DNA from 4 places in the Streptomyces sp. NPDC023481 genome. Region 3 is predicted to be linked to each of the others. Evidence: riboswitches for the same ligand, from Rfam matches in the RefSeq annotation. Region 3 holds a riboswitch; each other region holds the start of a gene.
The links. A riboswitch is a leader RNA that binds a small molecule or an ion and turns the genes downstream of it on or off. The one in region 3 is predicted to bind cobalamin.

Region 1 (4,528 bases), on a different contig from region 3:
CGCCTCCGCGACCACACCGGCCGGCACCGACGACTCGGCCATCAACTCGGCGTCCGGCACGGCCTCGCCGCCCAGCAGCACGGTCGGGATCCCGGCCGCCTTCAGTGCGGCCAGCCCGTCCTCCCAGGCCCGCTTGCCGCCCAGCAGCCGTACGACGGCGAGGTCCGCGCCCTCGATCAGGCCCGGCAGCTCCCCGGCGACATCGACCCGGGTGGGGTTGCCGATGCGGTAACCGGCGCCGGCGGCCCGGGCCGCCAGCAGGTCCGTGTCGGCGGTCGACAACAACAACACTGTGCTCATGCGGGCGCTCCCGGTGGAATGAAAGGCAGTCCTTGCGGCGCGCCCGACTCGATGAGCCGCCAGAGCGCGTCCGTGTCCGCGTGCTGTTCGATCAGGTCGCCGAGCCGGTCGAGCTGCTCCTCGCGCAGCGCGGCGAAGGAGGTACCGGGCGCGGGCACGAAGCGGCGGCCCGCGGCGGCGGCCACCTCGCGCAGGAAGGCCCGCCGGAAGCCGTCCGACTCCAGCGAGCCGTGCCAGTGGGTGCCCCAGGTCTGGCCGACCCGGCAGCCGTCCAGGAAGGGTTCGCCGCCCTCGACGGTGGCCACGCCGTGGTGGATCTCGTAGCCGTCGACCCGCTCGCCGAGGGCCTCGCCGCTCGGCCGGGTGAGGGTCTTCTCGCGGGCGAAGCGCACCCGGACGGGCAGCACGCCCAGGCCGGGGACGGCCCCGGCGCGGGACTCGACGTCGTCCTCGATGTGCTCGCCGAGGATCTGGAAGCCACCGCAGACGCCGAGGACCGGGCGCCCTTCGGCGGCCCGCCGGACCAGGGCGTCGGCCAGCCCCCGCTCCCGCAGCCACGCCAGCGCCCGTACGGTCCCGCGCGTGCCCGGGACCACCACGAGGTCGGCGTCCGCCAGCTCCTCCGGCCGGTCCACGAACCGCACCACGACACCCGGTTCGGCCGCCAGCGCGTCCACGTCGGTGAAGTTGGACATCAGCGGGATCGCGCACACGGCGACCCGCAGCACGTCCTCGCCGACCGGGGGAGTGACCGTGGACTCCCGTACGGTGCCCCGCAGGGACACCCGCAGCCCGTCCTCCTCGTCGATGCCGAGCCCGTGCCGGAACGGCAGCACGCCGTACGTCCGCCGCCCGGTGAGGTCCCGGAGCATGTCCAGGCCGGGCTCCAGCAGGCCGACATCGCCGCGGAACTTGTTCACCAGGAAGCCGGCGACCAGCTCCTGGTCCTCGGGGGAGAGCAGGGCGACCGTGCCGAAGAAGGAGGCGAAGACGCCCCCGCGGTCGATGTCGCCGACGACGAGCACGGGCAGCCGCGCGCCCCGCGCGATCCCCATGTTGACGATGTCGGTCCGCCGCAGATTGATCTCGGCCGGGCTGCCCGCCCCCTCACAGATCACCGCGTCATACGTGCCCCGCAACTCGGCCAGGCAGTCCAGCACCGTGCCCAGCAGCCGCTGTTGGCGCCCGCCGTGGTACCCGCGCGCGCTCAGCTCGCCCACCGGTCTGCCCAGCAGCACCACCTGGCTGCTCTGTTCGCCGCCGGGCTTGAGCAGCACCGGGTTCATCAGCGCGGTCGGCTCGACCCGGCAGGCCTGGGCCTGCATCGCCTGCGCCCGGCCGATCTCGGCACCCTCGCGCGTCACGAACGAGTTGAGGGACATGTTCTGCGCCTTGAACGGCGCGACCTTCACGCCCTGGCGGACCAGCCAGCGGCAGATGCCGGCCGTCACGACGCTCTTGCCGGCGTCGGAGGTGGTGCCGGCGACGAGGAGACCACCGTTCACTTGCCGCGTCCCTTCAGGATTCGGCGCGCGAGAAGCGTGCTGCCGAGGGCGAGCAGGCCGACCCGGCGGGAGAGCCGTACGGCCCGGTCGATGTCGGTGACCCGGACCGGCCGTCCGGTGGCGCCGTTGAGCACCGGGCGGTGCTCGACCCGGCCGCCGTAGGAGAGCGTCCCGCCCAGGCGGACGCCGAGGGCACCCGCGAAGGAGGCCTCCACGGGCCCGGCGTTGGGACTGGGGTGCCGGCGCGCGTCCGCCCGCCAGGCGCGCAGGGCGCCACGCGGATCCGGTCCGGACGCGGCGGCGAGTACGGCGGTCAGCCGGGCCCCCGGCCAGCCGGCCACGTCGTCCAGGCGGGCGGAGGCCCAGCCGAACCGCCGGAAACGCGGCGACCTGTGCCCCACCATCGCGTCCAGGGTGTTGACCGCGCGGAAGCCGAGCAGCCCCGGGACCCCGGCCACCGCGCCCCACACCAGGGCGCCCACCACCGCGTCGGAGGTGTTCTCGGCGACCGACTCGACCACGGCCCGGGCGATCCCGTCGGCGTCCAGCGACTGCGGGTCCCGGCCGCACAGATGGGGCAGCCGCGCCCGAGCCGCCTCGACGTCCCCGGACTCCAGGGCACGCCCGATCACGCGGGCCTCCCGGACCAGCGAGGTGCCCCCCACGACGGCCCAGGTGGCGGCGGCGGTCAGCGCGACGGAGGCGGCAGGGGAGGGGCGTACGGCACGCGCGGCCAGCGCGCCGAGTGCGACGGAGCCGCCGGCGCACAGGGCGGTGTGCAGGGCGCCCCAGCCACGGTGGTCGTGCCACAACGCGCCTTCCACGGCGCCCGCCGCCCGGCCGAACGCGGCGACGGGATGCCCGCGGCGCGGATCGCCGAGAAGCAGGTCCCCGAGGACGCCGGCGGCGGCGCCGTACGCGTACGTGCGATCGGCACCCATCGGTTCAGCCGGCCGTGGGGACGGGAACGGGCCTGGTAGGGGTCGTCGTTCGGCAGCCGGGCATGGCGATATGTGTCCTCACTCAGGGTGTCCGCGCCCTGGTAATACGACGTGAATCGACGGTGAGAGTTCCTGGCTCCCGGGGTTCGTCTCCCCGGTGACAGTGGCGGGACCGCGCCGGATTCGCACCGGCTTCCTCTCCTGCCGCCGTAGTTGGCCCAGGCAGTCCACCACGCGCCCCAAACGACCGTCAACCTGCCTTTGACCTGGGACGCCGGACTGTGCTGAGGCCCACACCGCCGACACGCCCAGGCCCTGCCGGGCCCCGCTGGAGGGGGCGCCCGGCAGGGCCTGGGGGACGGTCCGGGACCGTCGGGGTGTGGCGGCGATGAGGTGGACGAGGCCGTCAGGACTTGGCGACGATCAGGTGGATGCCGTACGCCACCGCCGCCGCGCAGGCCGCGAAGCACACGTACGCACCGGTCACCGCCAGCCCGGCGGAGCCGCCCTGGGCCGCGGCCTTCTCGCGCCGGGCCAGGCCGTTGATGCCGAGGGTGAACAGGGCCACCAGGCCCACGGTGAACGCGAGGCTGACGCCGAAGACGGAGCCGAGGGCCGCCCAGTCGATCTTCATGGGGATGCTTCCTTCAGTAACCGTGACGCGGGGTCAGACCGTGGCGGCCGGCGGGCCGGCCGGGGCCGGTTCGGCGGGGGCGGTGGTCTGCTGCGGGAACGTGAGGCCCAGGTCGGGGGCGACCGTGCCGGTGGGCGGCGGGATCACGGCGGCGATGGCGGTGGTGACCACACCGGCCGGCTCGTCGGGCTCCTCGACCACGTTGGTGTGGTCGACGACCTCGCGGCGGGAGATCTTCCAGATCGCGGCGCTCGCGGCGACGAGGAAGACGGCGACGGCGGCGGTGCCCCAGTCACCGAGGCCGGTGACGGACTCGGCACCGGCGCCGACCAGCGCGGCGGCCGGCAGGGTCAGCGCCCAGGCGACGAACATGCGCGTCGCGGTGGACCAGCGGACCACACCGCCCTTGCGGCCCAGACCCGCGCCCATCACCGAGCCGGAGACGACGTGCGTGGTGGAGAGGGAGAAGCCGAGGTGCGAGGAGGCCAGGATGGCGGTCGCGGCGCTGGTCTGCGCGGCGAAGCCCTGGCGCGGCTCCAGGTCGGTCAGGCCCTTGCCCATGGTGCGGATGATGCGCCAGCCGCCGATGTAGGTGCCGAGCGCGATGGCCAGGCCGGCGGAGAGGATCACCCAGGTGGGAGGGTTGGAGCCGGGGGCGAGCGAGCCGCCGGCCACGAGGGCGAGGGTGATGATGCCCATCGTCTTCTGGGCGTCGTTGGTGCCGTGGGCCAGGGAGACCAGGCCGGCGGAGGCGATCTGGCCGGCGCGGTAGCCCTTGCGGGTGGCCTCGCCGTCCGCGGTGCCGCCGATGCCGTAGGAGAACCGGGTGGCCAGCAGCGAGGCCAGGCCCGCCACGATCGGCGCGGCGACGGCCGGCAGCAGCACCTTGGTGACCAGTACGTCACCGTGGACGGCGCCGAAGCCGGCGGAGGCGACGGTGGCGCCGACCAGGCCGCCCATCAGGGCGTGCGAGGAGCTGGAGGGCAGGCCCACCAGCCAGGTCAGCAGGTTCCAGAGGATCGCGCCGACCAGGGCGGCGAAGATGACCTCGGGACGGATGCCGGTCTCGTCGACGAGACCCTTGGAGATCGTGTTCGCGACCTCCACGGAGAGGAAGGCGCCCACCAGATTGAGGGCGGCCGACATGG
Region 2 (4,528 bases), on a different contig from region 3:
GAGGGAGGACTGGCTCACCCACTGGGGCGCACCCGGCGTCGTGGGAACCGGCGGGGTGGCCGTGAAGCCGCCGCCGGCCACGGCCCGGAGTCCGTCGATGGACGCGTACGCCGCCGGTGAGGTGTCGGACGGCAGGTACTTGAAGCCGCCGCCCGGGTTGAACTGCTGGGCGATCAGGAAGTCCACCGGTGTCCTGCCCATGGAGGTGAGGAAGTCACCGGTCTGCGGGTTGATGCCGCAGGCGTTCAGGCCGGACACCGCCCAGCCGTTGGAGTCGGTGTTGACGCCGAACATGGCGTTGAAGGCGCCGCTGTTCGGCACGAGCTTGCTCTTCAGGAACGCCTTGGCCTGTACGACGTCCGTGTCCGTGTTCGGCACGCCCGACACGCACAGGGCGGCCATCGCCGCCCCTGTCATGTCGATGTCGCTCGCGGCGGAGAGCTGGCTGGGGTTGCCCTCGGCCTTGCTGTAGTTCCAGCCGCCGTCGTTGTGCTGGTTGGCCCGGATGCGGGTGACGACCGCATCGCGCAGGGCCTGCGGGATGCGTGCCTGCCCGGACTGGGTCTTCGCACCGTTCAGGGCGAGTGCCGCGAAGACGGTGCCGTTGAAGTTGGCGGACGGGCCGATGTAGCCGGGTTCGGCGGTCTGCCAGTAGCCGTAGATGTCGGCGATCAGGTTGCGGGACGCGGAGACGCGGGAGGGGTCGATGCCCGCGGCGTAGGCGTTCAGCGTGGCGCGTTCGTAGTCTGTGACCACGGGGGAGGTGGAGGGCCAGCCGGCGGTGGAGAGCAGGTTGCGGTAGACGGTTCTCGCGTTCTTGCTCGGGTCGCCGCCGGGCGTCACGTCCACGGCGGCGGTTCCGGCCGAGGCGAACGCGCTGAAGGCCCACTCGTTGGACAGGCCGGAGCCGGCGTACGAACCGTCCGCCGCTTGCAGCGACTTGAGGTAGGTGACGCCGTTCGTCTTCGACGTGGCGATCTGCGCGGGTGTGGAGGTGGCCGCGGCGGGCAGCGTGGTGAGGGCGAAGGCGCCGAGCGCGGCGGCCGTGGCGAGGGCGGGACGGCGGTAGGACAGCGAACGGGGCATGGCCTGCTCCTTGGACGGAGGACGCCGGCCGGACCCGGTGCGGGGCCGACGGTGGCCTGCGGAGCAGCGGGCGTGGCCGCCGTCCGGAACGCGTGGACCGGCTTCCAAAGGTGCTTCACCGCTTGGGCATTCGGGCTCGGGCCGGTCCCTGCCGTCCCACACCGCTGCGCGTCAGCCCCGGATTCCCACCGGGTTCCCCCACTCGGCAGTGGGACGGTATCGGACGCGTGACCGAGCCGCCAGTGTTCACCTCGGCCGGCCGGTGGACCACCTTGACGGTGTCTGTGAGACGTGTTCAAATCCCGCTGATACGCAACAAGTTCCAGGGGAAGCCGGTCGAAGTCCGGCGCTGACCCGCAACCGTGGGCCCGGTACCGCCGGGCGAGCCGGAATGCCTGGGGCGTGTTCAACAGCAACAGACGCCGTCGTGGACTACGGCGTGGTGCGACCAGCTTCCGGCTGCGGGGAACTCCTCGTCCGACGGAGGCCCTCTGCCACGTCCGCGCCCGCGTCGGGCAGGCGCGAGGGGGCCGTGGTGCGGACGGGGAAGCGAAGAAACGGGAGAATCGGGGGCGCGCGAGGCACGGCACTCGTGTCCGCCCTGTTCATCCTGATGGCGGCCTGCGTGACGTTCTTCGCGACGGCACCTGCCGCCGCCGAGGGTGTCGGTGACTGCACCTCGGCCAAGGGTGCCGTCGTCGCCGTCGACTTCGGGGCGTTCGGCGGCGAAGTGGAGCGCGGTTGCGACACCACGCCCACCACGGGCTACGACCTGCTGCACGACGCCGGCTTCACCACCACCGGCACCCAGCACGACGGCCCCGCATTCATCTGCCGCATCGGTTACGGCGCTTTCCACTCCGGCACGCAGTACCCGACCCCGGACAAGGAGTCCTGCGTTCTGACCCCGCAGGCGACGGCGTACTGGTCGTACTGGACCGCGTCACCCGGCCAGGACGAGTGGACCTACAGCCAGTACGGCGCAAAGGACCGCAAACTCAAGGACGGCGACGTCGACGCCTGGGTCTACGGCGGCACGGACGTCGGCGGCACGACGGGCAAGCCCGCCTTCACCCCCGACGACGTACGCGCCGGCGCCACCCACACACCCGACCCGGGCGGAACGCCCACCGGCGCCCCCGGCACGGTCGACCTGACCGCTGCCGCAGCATGGCTCAAGGGCCGCCTGACCGACGGCGAGCGCATCGTCGACGACGGAGCAACCACACCGAACTACGCGCTGACCGCCGACACCGCCTACGCTCTCGCCGCGGTGGACGGCGAGAGCGCCACGCTCGACAAGGTCACCGGCTTCCTCGCCGCCCACGTCGGCGACTTCGGCTACCCGAACGGCGCCGACCAGGCGCCGGACGCCACCGCCGTCGCCCGCCTCGCCCTCCTCGCCGAGGTCACCGAACGCGATCCGCGTGCTCTCGGCGGGCGCGACCTCATCGACGTCCTCACGAAGAACGTGTGCGCGGCGGGCCCCGAATCCGGCGACGCGCACCCGGGCTGCACCGCCGAGGGCGACTTCCGGTCCGCGTCCTACACCGAGGGCCAGGCCCTGTCCGTCCTGGCCCTCCTGCGCGCCGGGGTGGCACCCCCGGCCACGACCGTCGACCGTCTCACGCAACTCCAGTGCAAGGACGGCGGCATCACCAGCATCCTCATCCGCGCCGGCGAGTACTGCGACGGTGACCCCGCCACCACCGGCTTGGTCGCCCTGGTGCTGCACAAGGCCGGAGGCCACGACGACGCCGTCACCCACGCTCGCACCTACCTGACCAAGACCCAGCGAGCGGACGGCGCCTTCCCCGGCTATACCGGATCCTCCTCCGGCAGCGTGACCGCGACGGCATACGCCGCGCAGGCCCTGCGCGCTCTCGGTGACACCGAACGCGCGGACGCGGCCGTCGGCTGGCTGTCCCGGCACCAGCTCAAGGGCGGCGGCTTCGGCTTCGAGGAGACCGACACCGACCCGGCCCTCTACGCGACTCCGCCCGCCGTCCTCGCCGGTGCGGGAACGAGCCTGGTCACCCTCACGACGAAGAAGCCCGTGCCTCCGTCCGAGCCGCCGACCACGCCCAGCGGCTCACCGAGTGCTCCTACGGGCGTGGGACCGGATCTGAAGAAGGGTGTCGCCTACCTCACCAGGGCGGCCAACCTCAAGCGGGGCCAGTACTACACCGCCGGTACCGGTTCGGCCCGCGCCGATTTCGGCCTCACCATCGACGGCGCCTATGCCCTCGCCGCCACGGGCCTGGACAACGCCAGGCTGCGCGGCATCGTCGACTTCCTCGACCACCGCGGCAAGGACGGCGAGGGCCGCACCGTCGACGACTGGACCGGCATCGGCACGCCGTACGCTGCGGGCGGCTCTCTCGGGAAGACCGCGCTGCTCGCCGAGGCCGTCGGCCGCGACCCGCGTCACTTCGCGGGGCACGACCTGATCGCCGCGCTCGCGAAGGCCGTCTGCACCAAGCCGAGCACGGGCCCCGACCGCTCCTGCGCCGCCGAGGGCGCCTACCGGTACGCGCCCTCGGTCTTCGCCCAGTCCCTGGCCGTGATGGCGCAGCTGCGTGCCGGTGAGAAGGCGGCGGCCAAGCAGCCGATCACCTACCTCGAGAGCCTCCAGCAGCCCAGCGGCGCCTGGCCGAGTCTGATTCCGTCCACCATGGACTCCGACGTGGACTCCACCGCCATCGCCGCCATGACGCTCGACCTGGCGGGCGGGGCCAAGGCGGACAAGGCCGTGGACAAGGCGCTGACCTGGATCGCGTCCAGGCAGCTGGCCGACGGCGGCTTCCCCGGCGCCGCGGGTGACTCGGTGAACTCCGCCGCCCTCGCCGTGCAGGCGCTCTCCCTGGACGCCGGCGAGTACACCTCGAAGATCACCAAGGCACGCAGGTTCCTCGCCTCCCAGCAGAACACCGACGGTGGCTTCAACGTCGCCAAGGGCGGTCAGCGCGGCTCCGACCTGCGCGCCTCCACCCAGGCCGTCGGCGGCGCCACCGGCATCTCGTTCGGCAGGCTGAAGCGCAGCCTCACCGGCACGTCACCACAGCCCACACCTACACCCACAGCCATGCCCAGCAGCAGTGGCCCGGACATCGTCACCACGGGTGAGTCCGGTGGCGGCGACGGTGGGACGACCGCGAACGGGGGTGGCGGGGGCGGTGTCCTCGCTTCCACCGGTGCCCAGGCCGGTGCCCTCGCCGCGATCGCCGCCCTGCTGGTGCTCGCCGGCCGGCGCACGGTGATCGTCGCCCGCCGTCGCACGGACACCGGGAGCGGACGATGAACCGCATCGGTCTCCTTCGCGTGCTCGCCGTACTCGGCCTGACGGCCGGGACGGTCGCGGCGACCGCCACCCGGGCGGCCGCCGACCCGCAGCCCATGGGCCGCTGCACCACCACCTCCGGCGTCGTCCTCGCCGTGGACT
Region 3 (4,528 bases):
GGCGGCGAGTTCGCGGGCGACCTGCATGTGGGAGCGGGCGGCCTCCAGACTGATGACGTCGGCGTCGAGGTCGTCGATGGCCTGGACGATGTCACCGAACTCGGCGTAGCACATGTGCGTGTGGATCTGGGTGTCGGGCCGCACACCGCTGGTGGTGAGCCGGAAGGCTTCGGTCGCCCAGGCCAGGTAGGCCGGACGGTCGGCGGCGCGCAGCGGGAGAGTCTCGCGTAGCGCCGGTTCGTCCACCTGGATGACCGAGGTGCCGGCTGCTTCGAGGTCGCCGACCTCGTCGCGCAGCGCCAGGGCGACCTGGCGTGCGGTGTCGGCGAGGGGCTGGTCGTCGCGGACGAAGGACCAGGCGAGCATGGTGACCGGGCCGGTGAGCATGCCCTTGACCGGGCGGTCGGTGAGCGACTGGGCGTACGTCGTCCAGCGGACGGTCATCGGCTCGGGGCGGGAGATGTCGCCGACGAGGATCGGCGGGCGGACGTAGCGGGTGCCGTAGGACTGGACCCAGCCGTGCTGGGTGGCGAGGTAGCCGGTGAGCTGTTCGGCGAAGTACTGGACCATGTCGTTGCGTTCGGCCTCGCCGTGCACGAGGACGTCCAGTCCGGCCTTCTCCTGGAAGGCGATCACCTCCTGGATCTCCGCCTTGATCCGCTCCTCGTAGCCGGCGGTGTCGATGCGCCCGGCGCGCAGGTCGGCCCGTGCGGTGCGCAGTTCGCCGGTCTGCGGGAAGGAGCCGATGGTCGTGGTCGGCAGGAGGGGAAGGCGGAGGTGGGCGCGCTGGGCCGCGGTGCGTTCGGCGTAGGGCTGGGAGCGGCGGGCGTCGGCGTTGGTGACGGCGGCGGCGCGGGAGCGTACGGCGGGGCCGTTGGTGATGGGCGAGCCTGCTCGCGAGGCGAGGCCGGCGCGGTTGGCGGCCAGTTCGGCGGTGATCGTGCCGGTGCCCTGGGCGAGGCCCTTGGCGAGGGTGACGACCTCGCGCGTCTTCTGCCGGGCGAAGGCGAGCCAGCGCAGGATCTGGGGCTCGATGTCCCGTTCCGTGGTGGCGTCGAGCGGGACGTGCAGCAGGGAGCAGGACGCGGAGACGTCGACCCGGTCGGCCAGTCCGAGCAGGGTGCCCAGGGTGGACAGGGACTTGGCCAGGTCGTTGACCCAGATGTTGCGGCCGTTGACGACGCCGGCCACCAGCCGCTTGCCGGGCAGACCGCCTGCGGCGGCGAGGTCGTCGAGGTTGGCGGCGGCGGCCTCGGTGAAGTCCAGGGCCAGGCCCTCGACCGGTGCCTTGGCCAGTACCGGCAGGGCTTCGCCGAGCCGGTCGAAGTAGGACGCGACCAGCAGCTTGGGCCGGTCGGTGAGGGCGCCGAGGTCGCGGTAGGCGCGGCCGCCGGCGTCGAGTTCGGCCGGGGTGCGGTCCTGGACGAGGGCGGGTTCGTCCAGCTGGACCCACTCGGCGCCCGTGGCGCGCAGGTCGGCGAGGACTTCGGCGTACACCGGCAGCAGCCGGTCCAGCAGGGTGAGCGGCTCGAAGTCGTCCGGTACGCCGGGTGCGGGCTTGGCCAGGAGGAGGTAGGTGACCGGGCCGACCAGCACGGGCCGGGCGGTGAGGCCCAGTGCCAGGGCTTCCTTCAGCTCGGTGACCTGCTTGGTGGTGTCGGCGGCGAACACGGTGTCGGGGCCGAGTTCGGGGACGAGGTAGTGGTAGTTGGTGTCGAACCACTTGGTCATCTCCAGCGGTGCGACCTCCTGGGTGCCGCGGGCCATGGCGAAGTAGCCGTCGAGCGGGTCGGCGGCGACCGCCTCCCGGTGGCGTGCGGGGACGGCGCCAACCATGACGGTGGTGTCCAGGACGTGGTCGTAGTACGAGAAGTCGCCGGTGGGCACCTCGTCGATGCCGGCCTCGGCGAGCTGCCGCCAGTTCGTACGGCGCAGTTCCGAGGCGGTGGCACGGAGGGCGTCGGCGGTGACGCGCCCCTTCCAGTAGCCCTCGATCGCCTTCTTCAGTTCCCGGCTCTGTCCCTGGCGGGGGTAGCCGTGCACGGTGGACCGTGCTGCCGCGGCTGCGGGCTTGGTGGTCACGGAGATCTCCTTCGCGAGATGAATCCCTGAGATCCCTGGTGACGGGACGAGAGCGCGAAGGGGTGACGGACCCGGACGGGTACGAACTCGCGCGGCACGGCGCGGTCCTCCGTCCGGTATGTCGCCGACCCGCCCTCGAGGTCACCGGGATGTCCGCGCACGAGTGGTCCGGGCGCGGGCAGTTGGCAGGTCTTCGGACTCGCGGGCACGTCCTCACCGAGGAGGACTCCTACTGGCCGTCGCTTCCCAGGCCCTCCCGGGCCCAGTGCGTATGACGGCGGTCGTTCCCGCTCACCGCTGCGGGGCAGTCCCGGATTCCCACCGGGTTCCCTCTTACGACGCATCCCGCCTGGCGGACGGGGCGAACCAGCTGCACCCGCCACCCTACGGGGCCACCGTCGGACAAGGGAGCAGGACGTCCACCATCCGGACGGTGAGGCGGACCGATGCGCGCCGGGCAGGGCACAGGGCGGGAAGCCCGCCGCACACGCGCTTCCCGCCCTTCCCCTGTCACGCCGCCCGGGGACCCTCATCCCCTGCGGCGGCGCGGGTCCCTCGGCCCGCGCCGTACCGGGCCCTCAGACCGGTTCGTAGGTGTGGAACCCTCTGCCGGTCTTCCGGCCGAGGAGTCCGGCCTCCACCATCCGCTGGAGCAGCGGTGGAGGCGCGTGGAGCGGCTCGCGGAACTCGTCGTAGAGCGATTCGGCGATCGAGGCGACGGTGTCCAGTCCGATCAGGTCCGCGAGCTTCAGCGGGCCCATCGGGTGGGCGCAGCCCAGCTCCATGCCGGTGTCGATGTCGGCGGCCGTGGCGAAGCCTGACTCCGCCATGCGGATCGCCGACAGCAGGTAGGGGATGAGCAGCGCGTTGACGACGAAGCCGGCCCGGTCCTGGGAACGGATGACGGTCTTGCCGAGCACGCGGGCCGCGAAATCCTCGACCGTGGCGGTCGTGTCGGCCGAGGTGTGCAGCGAGGTCACGACCTCCACCAGTGGCAGCACGGGGACGGGATTGAAGAAGTGCAGTCCTACGACCCGGTCAGCGCGGCTCGTGGCCATGCCGAGTCGCATGACCGGGAGGGAGGAGGTGTTGGTGGCGAGGACGGCGGCGGGGTCCTCGATGATCTTGTCGAGGGCGGCGAACACCTCGGTCTTGGCGTCCGGGTTCTCCACCACGGCCTCCACGACGAGCTGCCGGTCGGCCAGGTCTTCGAGGTCGCCGGTGAAGACGAGGCGGGTGAGGGCGTTCCGCGCGGCGGACTCCTCCAGCTTGCCGCGCCGGACGGCGCGGTCGAGGGAGGCCGCCACCCGGTCCCGCGCGGCTCGGGCCGCGACGGCGTCGACCTCGCACACCACGGTGTCCAGCCCCGCTCGTGCGCAGACCTCGGCGATACCGGCGCCCATCTGACCGCCACCCACGACGCCGATGCGCCCGATGTCCCCGCTCACGCCCTGGCCTCCGTCCGGCGCACGAGGTGCCGGGTGTAGGCGTCAGGGGTGAAGAAGAGCGGCACCTCGGCTGCCAGAGCGGTTCGTTCGAACAGCGCGCGGGCCGCTTGGACATCTGCCCAGGGGTATGCGGCGCCGAGCGCGGCGGCCTCGTCGTCGAGCAGCCCGAGGACCGTCTCCCGGTCGACCACCCGATGGCGCAGCCACTGCCAGATCTGCACGCGGGCGATCTCGGCGGTCGCCGCGTCCTCCATGAGCCCGTACAGGGCGACGGCGCCCTGGCCGCGCAGCCAGGCGGCGAAGTAGCGCAGGGCGACGGCGACATTGGTGCGAACGCCCTCCATGGTCGGGGGGCCGCTGATGCGGCGCACCGACAGCAGGTCGACCGCCGTCACCTCCACGTCGTCGCGTGTCCGGTCGAGCTGGTGGGGGCGTTCGCCGAGGACGTCGTCGAAGACCTCGCGGCAGACGGGGACGAGGCCGGGGTGGGCGACCCAGGAGCCGTCGAAGCCGTCCTCCGCCTCGCGCTCCTTGTCCAGCCGCACCTTGGCGAGTGCGGCCTCATGGGCGGCCGGGTCCTTGTCCGGCACCTGTGCTGCCATGCCGCCGATGGCGTGGGCGCCGCGCTTGTGGCAGGTGCTGACGAGGAGTTCGGTGTAGGCGCGCATGAAGGGGGCGGTCATCGTGACCTTGGCGCGGTCGGGCAGGAGGAAGTCGGTGCGGTGGCCGAAGGTCTTGATCACGCTGAACAGGTAGTCCCAGCGCCCCGCGTTGAGGCCGGCGCTGTGCTCCCGCAGCTCGTAGAGGATCTCCTCCATCTCGAACGCTGCGGTGATCGTCTCGATGAGAACGGTGGCGCGGACGGTGCCGCGCGGGATGCCGAGCAGTTCCTGGGCGGTGACGAAGATGTCGTTCCAGAGCCGGGCCTCGTAGCGGTTCTCCAGTTTGGGCAGGTAGAAGTACGGGCCCTGCCCGGCGTCGATCTGCCGCTGGGCGCA
Region 4 (4,528 bases), on a different contig from region 3:
GGGTCGTCCTTGTCGACGAGGAAGGCCGAGACGCCGTCAGGGCCGGCGCCTCCGGTACGGGCCATCACGACGTACACCTGGGAGGCGCCCGCGCCGGAGATGAACTGCTTGACGCCGGTCAGGACGTAGTGGTCGCCGTCGCGGACGGCCCTGGTGGTCAGCGCTGCCGCGTCGGAACCGGCGCCCGGTTCGGTCAGGCAGTAGCTGGCGAGGTCGTCCATGGCGCAGATACGGGGCAGCCACCGGTCGCGCTGGGGGTCGTCGCCGTAGCGGTCGATCATCCAGGCGACCATGTTGTGGATGGAGAGGTACCCGGCGATGGACGGGCAGCCGGAGGCGAGGGTCTCGAAGACGAGCACGCCGTCGGTGCGGGTGAGGCCGGAACCGCCGGACTCCTCGCGGACGTAGACGCCGCCGAGTCCGAGCCCGGCCGCCTTGCGCAGCACATCGACGGGGAAGTGCTTGTCGCGGTCCCAGTCCAGGGCGTGCGGTGCCAGGTGGTCCTGGGCGAAGTCGAGGGTGGTCTCGACGAGGGCCTGCTGGTCCTCGGTGAGCCAGGTGGTGGTCATACGGCACTCAGCCCATCGTGGGGATCGTGAAGCTCGCGCCCTCGCGCAGCCCGGCCGGCCAGCGGGAGGTGACGGTCTTGGTGCGGGTGTAGAAGCGGATCGAGTCCGGGCCGTGCTGGTTCAGGTCGCCGAATCCGGACCGCTTCCAGCCGCCGAAGGTGTGGTAGGCGACCGGCACCGGGATGGGCACGTTGACGCCGACCATGCCGGTGTTCACACGCCGGGTGAAGTCCCGGGCCGTGTCCCCGTCGCGGGTGAAGAGGGCGACGCCGTTTCCGTAGGCGTGCTCGCTGGGCAGGCGCAGGGCCTCCTCGTAGTCGGCGGCGCGCACGACCGACAGCACGGGCCCGAAGATCTCCTCCTGGTAGATGCGCATCGCCGGGGTGACCCGGTCGAACAGCGACGCCCCCGCGAAGAAGCCCTTCTCGTGACCGGGAAGCACGAAGCCCCGGCCGTCCACGACGAGTTCGGCGCCCTCTGCGACACCGAGGTCGATGTACTCGCGGACTCTGTCGACGGCGTCCCTGCCGACCAGCGGGCCGAAGTCGGCCTGGGGGTCGTCGCTGCGGCCGATGCGCAGCGCGCCGATGCGCTCCTTCAGCCGGGCCACCAGCGCGTCGGCGGTGTCCTCGCCCACGGGGACGGCCACGGAGACGGCCATGCAGCGCTCGCCCGCAGAGCCGTACCCGGCGCCGATCAGGGCGTCCACCGCCTGGTCGAGATCGGCGTCCGGCATCACGATCATGTGGTTCTTGGCGCCGCCGAAGCACTGGGCACGCTTGCCGTGGGCCGCGGCGGTCGCGTAGACGTGCGCGGCGACGGGTGTGGAACCGACGAAGCCGAGGGCGGCGACGCGGGGATCTTCCAGGAGGGTGTCGACCGCTTCCCTGGCGCCGTTGACGACGTTGAGGACGCCGGCCGGCAGGCCCGCCTCCAGGAACAGTTCCGCCAGCCTGAGGGGGACGGAGGGGTCGCGCTCCGAAGGCTTGAGGATGAAGGCGTTGCCGCAGGCCAGGGCGGGCGCGGCCTTCCAGAGGGGAATCATCGCCGGGAAGTTGAACGGTGTGATGCCGGCGGCGACTCCGAGCGGGGCGCGCAGGGAGTGCACGTCGATGCCGGTGCCGGCGTTGTCGGTGAACTCGCCCTTGAGCAGATGCGGGATGCCCGCGGCGAACTCCACGACCTCCAGACCGCGCTGGATGTCACCGTGGGCATCGGCGATGGTCTTCCCGTGCTCGGACGACAACAGCCGGGCGAGCGCGTCCTTCTCCTGTTCGACGAGGTGCAGGAAGCGCAGCAGGACGCGGGCGCGGCGCTGCGGGTTCCACCCGCCCCACTCCCGCTGTGCCTCGGCGGCGACGCTGATCGCCGCCTCGGTCTCGGCCCGGTCGGCCAGCGGCACGCGTGCCTGGACCTCGCCGGTGTTGGGGTCGTACACGTCGCCGTGGTTCCCCGAGGTTCCCGGGGTGTGCCTGCCATCGATGAAGTGGGTCAACTCACGTACGTTGGCGGAGTCGTTCGGACGGATCATGGGTGCCTGCTCTCGTCAGGTGCGGGTGATCCGGGATGGCGCGCCGAACCGGCACACAGGGACGCGGTGGCGTGCACGTGTGTGCGGGGGCAGCGCGAGAACGCGTATGGCGGGCGAACCGTCAGGCGGTGACGACGGGAATGCGGCGTGAGTGACGCCGGCGGCCGAGTCCGCCGGGATCGTGAATACGCAGCGGTGCCATGCGTGTCAGCTCCATCCTCGTGGACAACACGGAACATCCCGCGGCCGGTATCCTGACTCCCGGATCAGCGCGCGCCGTCCGCCTTCCCGACATCCAGCTCGTCAGTGGCGTCCTGCTCGACGGCGTACTCCCCGGTCACAGTGGCGGGACCGTGCCGGAATCACACCGGCTTCCCTGCACCGCGGGCCTACCCCTCGAATATATAGTTGGACGTCCTAGTAAATCCACCCCCGTAGCCCGGGTTCCGGTGGTGTTCGAGGTCAGCGGGGCTCGGATGCGGCCGTCCGGGGGGCCGCGAAGCGCACCGGCGCCCGGAAGCGGGCCTTGCGGGCGGCGCGCCGGAAGGTGGTCAGGACGGCGGGTCCGGCCAGCAGCAGGCACACGAAGTTGGTGACCGCCCGGCCGGTGTCCCAGCCCAGCGAGGTGGCCAGGTCGAACGCGACGTAACGGTGCCACTGCTCGGTGAAGGGCAGGCCCGGGAGGTAGGCGATGGAGCTGTTGGGGTCCAGGGAGAACGGCCAGAAGGAGAGGTTGAGCAGGAAGCCGAAGAGGTAGCCGGACAGCGAGCCGTACATGGCCAGCATCAGCACCTCGCGCCGGCCGCTCGCCCTGGGCAGGAACCCGGCGAGCATCCCCACGAAGGCGCAGCCGAACATCTGGTACGGCATCCACGGCCCCACTCCCCCGGTGATCAGGGCGGAGGCGAACAGCGACGTGCAGCCGAGGACGAAACCGAAGCCGGGGCCGTAGACCCGCCCCGCCAGGACCAGGACGAAGAAGACGGTCTCGATGCCCGCCGTTCCGGCGCCGAGCGGGCGCAGGGCGGCGTTCACGGCGGAGAGTACGCCCAGCATGGCGAGCGCCTTGGAGTCGATGCCGCCCTCGGCGATCTCCGAGAGGACCACGCACAGGACGAGCACCAGCAGGACGCCGAAGATCAGCGGGGGCGCGTAGTTCGAGCCGAACGTGCCCGGCGCGACCACGAACGGCCAGAAGAAGGCGACCAGTCCGAGGAGGGCGGCCAGTCCCATGACCACGCCGACGCGTGGGGTCAGCCGGATGGCGGCGCCGGTGCGTGGTTTCATGGGCGTGCTCCCTCGTCACAGTGGGTGGCGAGCTCGTGTGCCACTTGGTGCACCGTCAGGAACGGCAGCGGGGAGAGGATCTTCGCCGTCTGCGGGGCGAAGGTCGGCGAGGAGACGATGACGTCCGTGGTCGGGCCGTCGGCGACGACATCGCCCTCGGCCATCACCACGACGCGGTCTGCGGCACGGGCGACGAATTCGACGTCGTGCGTGGAGACGACGACCGTACGGCCTTCCGCCGCGAGGGCGTCCACGATGCCGATCAGTGCCGTCTTGGCCTGGTAGTCCAGACCCCGGGTCGGTTCGTCGAGCAGGACGACCCGGGGCGCGGCCGAGAGCTGGATGGCGAGGACCAGCGCGAGTTTCTGCCCCTCGGAGAGATCTCGGGGATGGATGGCGTCGTCGATGCCCGGCGCGAGCCGGTCGAGGAGGGCGCGCGCCTTCGACTCGGTACCCGACTCGGCGTCGGCCTGGTCGAGTTCCTGTTTGACGCTCTCCAGGTAGAGCAGGTCGGCCGGGGTCTGCGGAACCAGCCCGACGAGCCGACGGGCCTGGGCCGGCGGTACCGAGTGAGGGTCCGTACCGCCGGTGTCGCCGGTCACCCGCACGCTTCCCGCCCGGCGCGGTCCGGAGCCCTGCAGGGCCCACAGAAGGGAGGATTTTCCGGAGCCGTTGCGGCCCATCAGCGCGGTGACCTCACCCGCGTGCAGGTCGAGGTCGACTTCGCGAACGGCGGCGACACCCCGGTAGGCGACCGTGATGCCGCGCGCGCTCAGCAGCCGTGTCCGTTCGCCGTCCGTCAGCGGGGACCGCACGGGTACGGGCGCACGGTCGGCGAGCGTGGCCCGCAGTGGTGCGGCGGCGCGGCGGGCGTCACGGACGGACAGCGGCAGCGGTGACCACTTCGCGGTCCGGCCGAGTTCGACGATCGGTGGCGCGATCGTGGACGTCCGCAGGATCTCGGCGGGGGTGCCGATGCGGGCGCGGCCGTCGCCGGGCAGGTGGATGACGCGGTCCGCGTACTGGACGACGCGTTCGAGGCGGTGCTCGGCCATCAGGACGGTGACGCCGAGGTCGTGGACGAGCCGGGTGACGGCGGCGAGGACCTCCTCGGCCGCGGTGGGGTCGAGGGCGGACGTGG

Region 1: another riboswitch for cobalamin. It lies ahead of ACZ3ZD_RS26065 (cobalamin biosynthesis protein); the one in region 3 lies ahead of metE (5-methyltetrahydropteroyltriglutamate--homocysteine S-methyltransferase).
Region 2: another riboswitch for cobalamin. It lies ahead of ACZ3ZD_RS31370 (prenyltransferase/squalene oxidase repeat-containing protein); the one in region 3 lies ahead of metE (5-methyltetrahydropteroyltriglutamate--homocysteine S-methyltransferase).
Region 4: another riboswitch for cobalamin. It lies ahead of ACZ3ZD_RS31395 (CoA-acylating methylmalonate-semialdehyde dehydrogenase); the one in region 3 lies ahead of metE (5-methyltetrahydropteroyltriglutamate--homocysteine S-methyltransferase).

Annotation. Positions count from the first base shown of each region.
Region 1 is NZ_JBVHJE010000014.1:195,216-199,743, forward strand. It holds gene cobN (cobaltochelatase subunit CobN) at 1-300, opposite strand, end outside; gene ACZ3ZD_RS26060 (cobyric acid synthase) at 297-1,805, opposite strand; gene ACZ3ZD_RS26065 (cobalamin biosynthesis protein) at 1,802-2,746, opposite strand; cobalamin riboswitch at 2,851-3,013, opposite strand; gene ACZ3ZD_RS26070 (hypothetical protein) at 3,153-3,380, opposite strand; gene ACZ3ZD_RS26075 (inorganic phosphate transporter) at 3,414-4,528, opposite strand, start outside.
Region 2 is NZ_JBVHJE010000019.1:175,415-179,942, forward strand. It holds gene ACZ3ZD_RS31365 (prenyltransferase/squalene oxidase repeat-containing protein) at 1-1,086, opposite strand, end outside; cobalamin riboswitch at 1,190-1,319, opposite strand; cobalamin riboswitch at 1,370-1,503, shown strand; gene ACZ3ZD_RS31370 (prenyltransferase/squalene oxidase repeat-containing protein) at 1,700-4,387, shown strand; gene ACZ3ZD_RS31375 (hypothetical protein) at 4,384-4,528, shown strand, end outside.
Region 3 is NZ_JBVHJE010000004.1:1,184-5,711, forward strand. It holds gene metE (5-methyltetrahydropteroyltriglutamate--homocysteine S-methyltransferase) at 1-2,082, opposite strand, end outside; cobalamin riboswitch at 2,250-2,468, opposite strand; gene ACZ3ZD_RS10295 (3-hydroxybutyryl-CoA dehydrogenase) at 2,661-3,530, opposite strand; gene aceB (malate synthase A) at 3,527-4,528, opposite strand, start outside.
Region 4 is NZ_JBVHJE010000019.1:182,365-186,892, reverse strand. It holds gene ACZ3ZD_RS31400 (acyl-CoA dehydrogenase family protein) at 1-569, opposite strand, end outside; gene ACZ3ZD_RS31395 (CoA-acylating methylmalonate-semialdehyde dehydrogenase) at 577-2,100, opposite strand; cobalamin riboswitch at 2,328-2,501, opposite strand; gene ACZ3ZD_RS31390 (ECF transporter S component) at 2,563-3,387, opposite strand; gene ACZ3ZD_RS31385 (ABC transporter ATP-binding protein) at 3,384-4,528, opposite strand, start outside.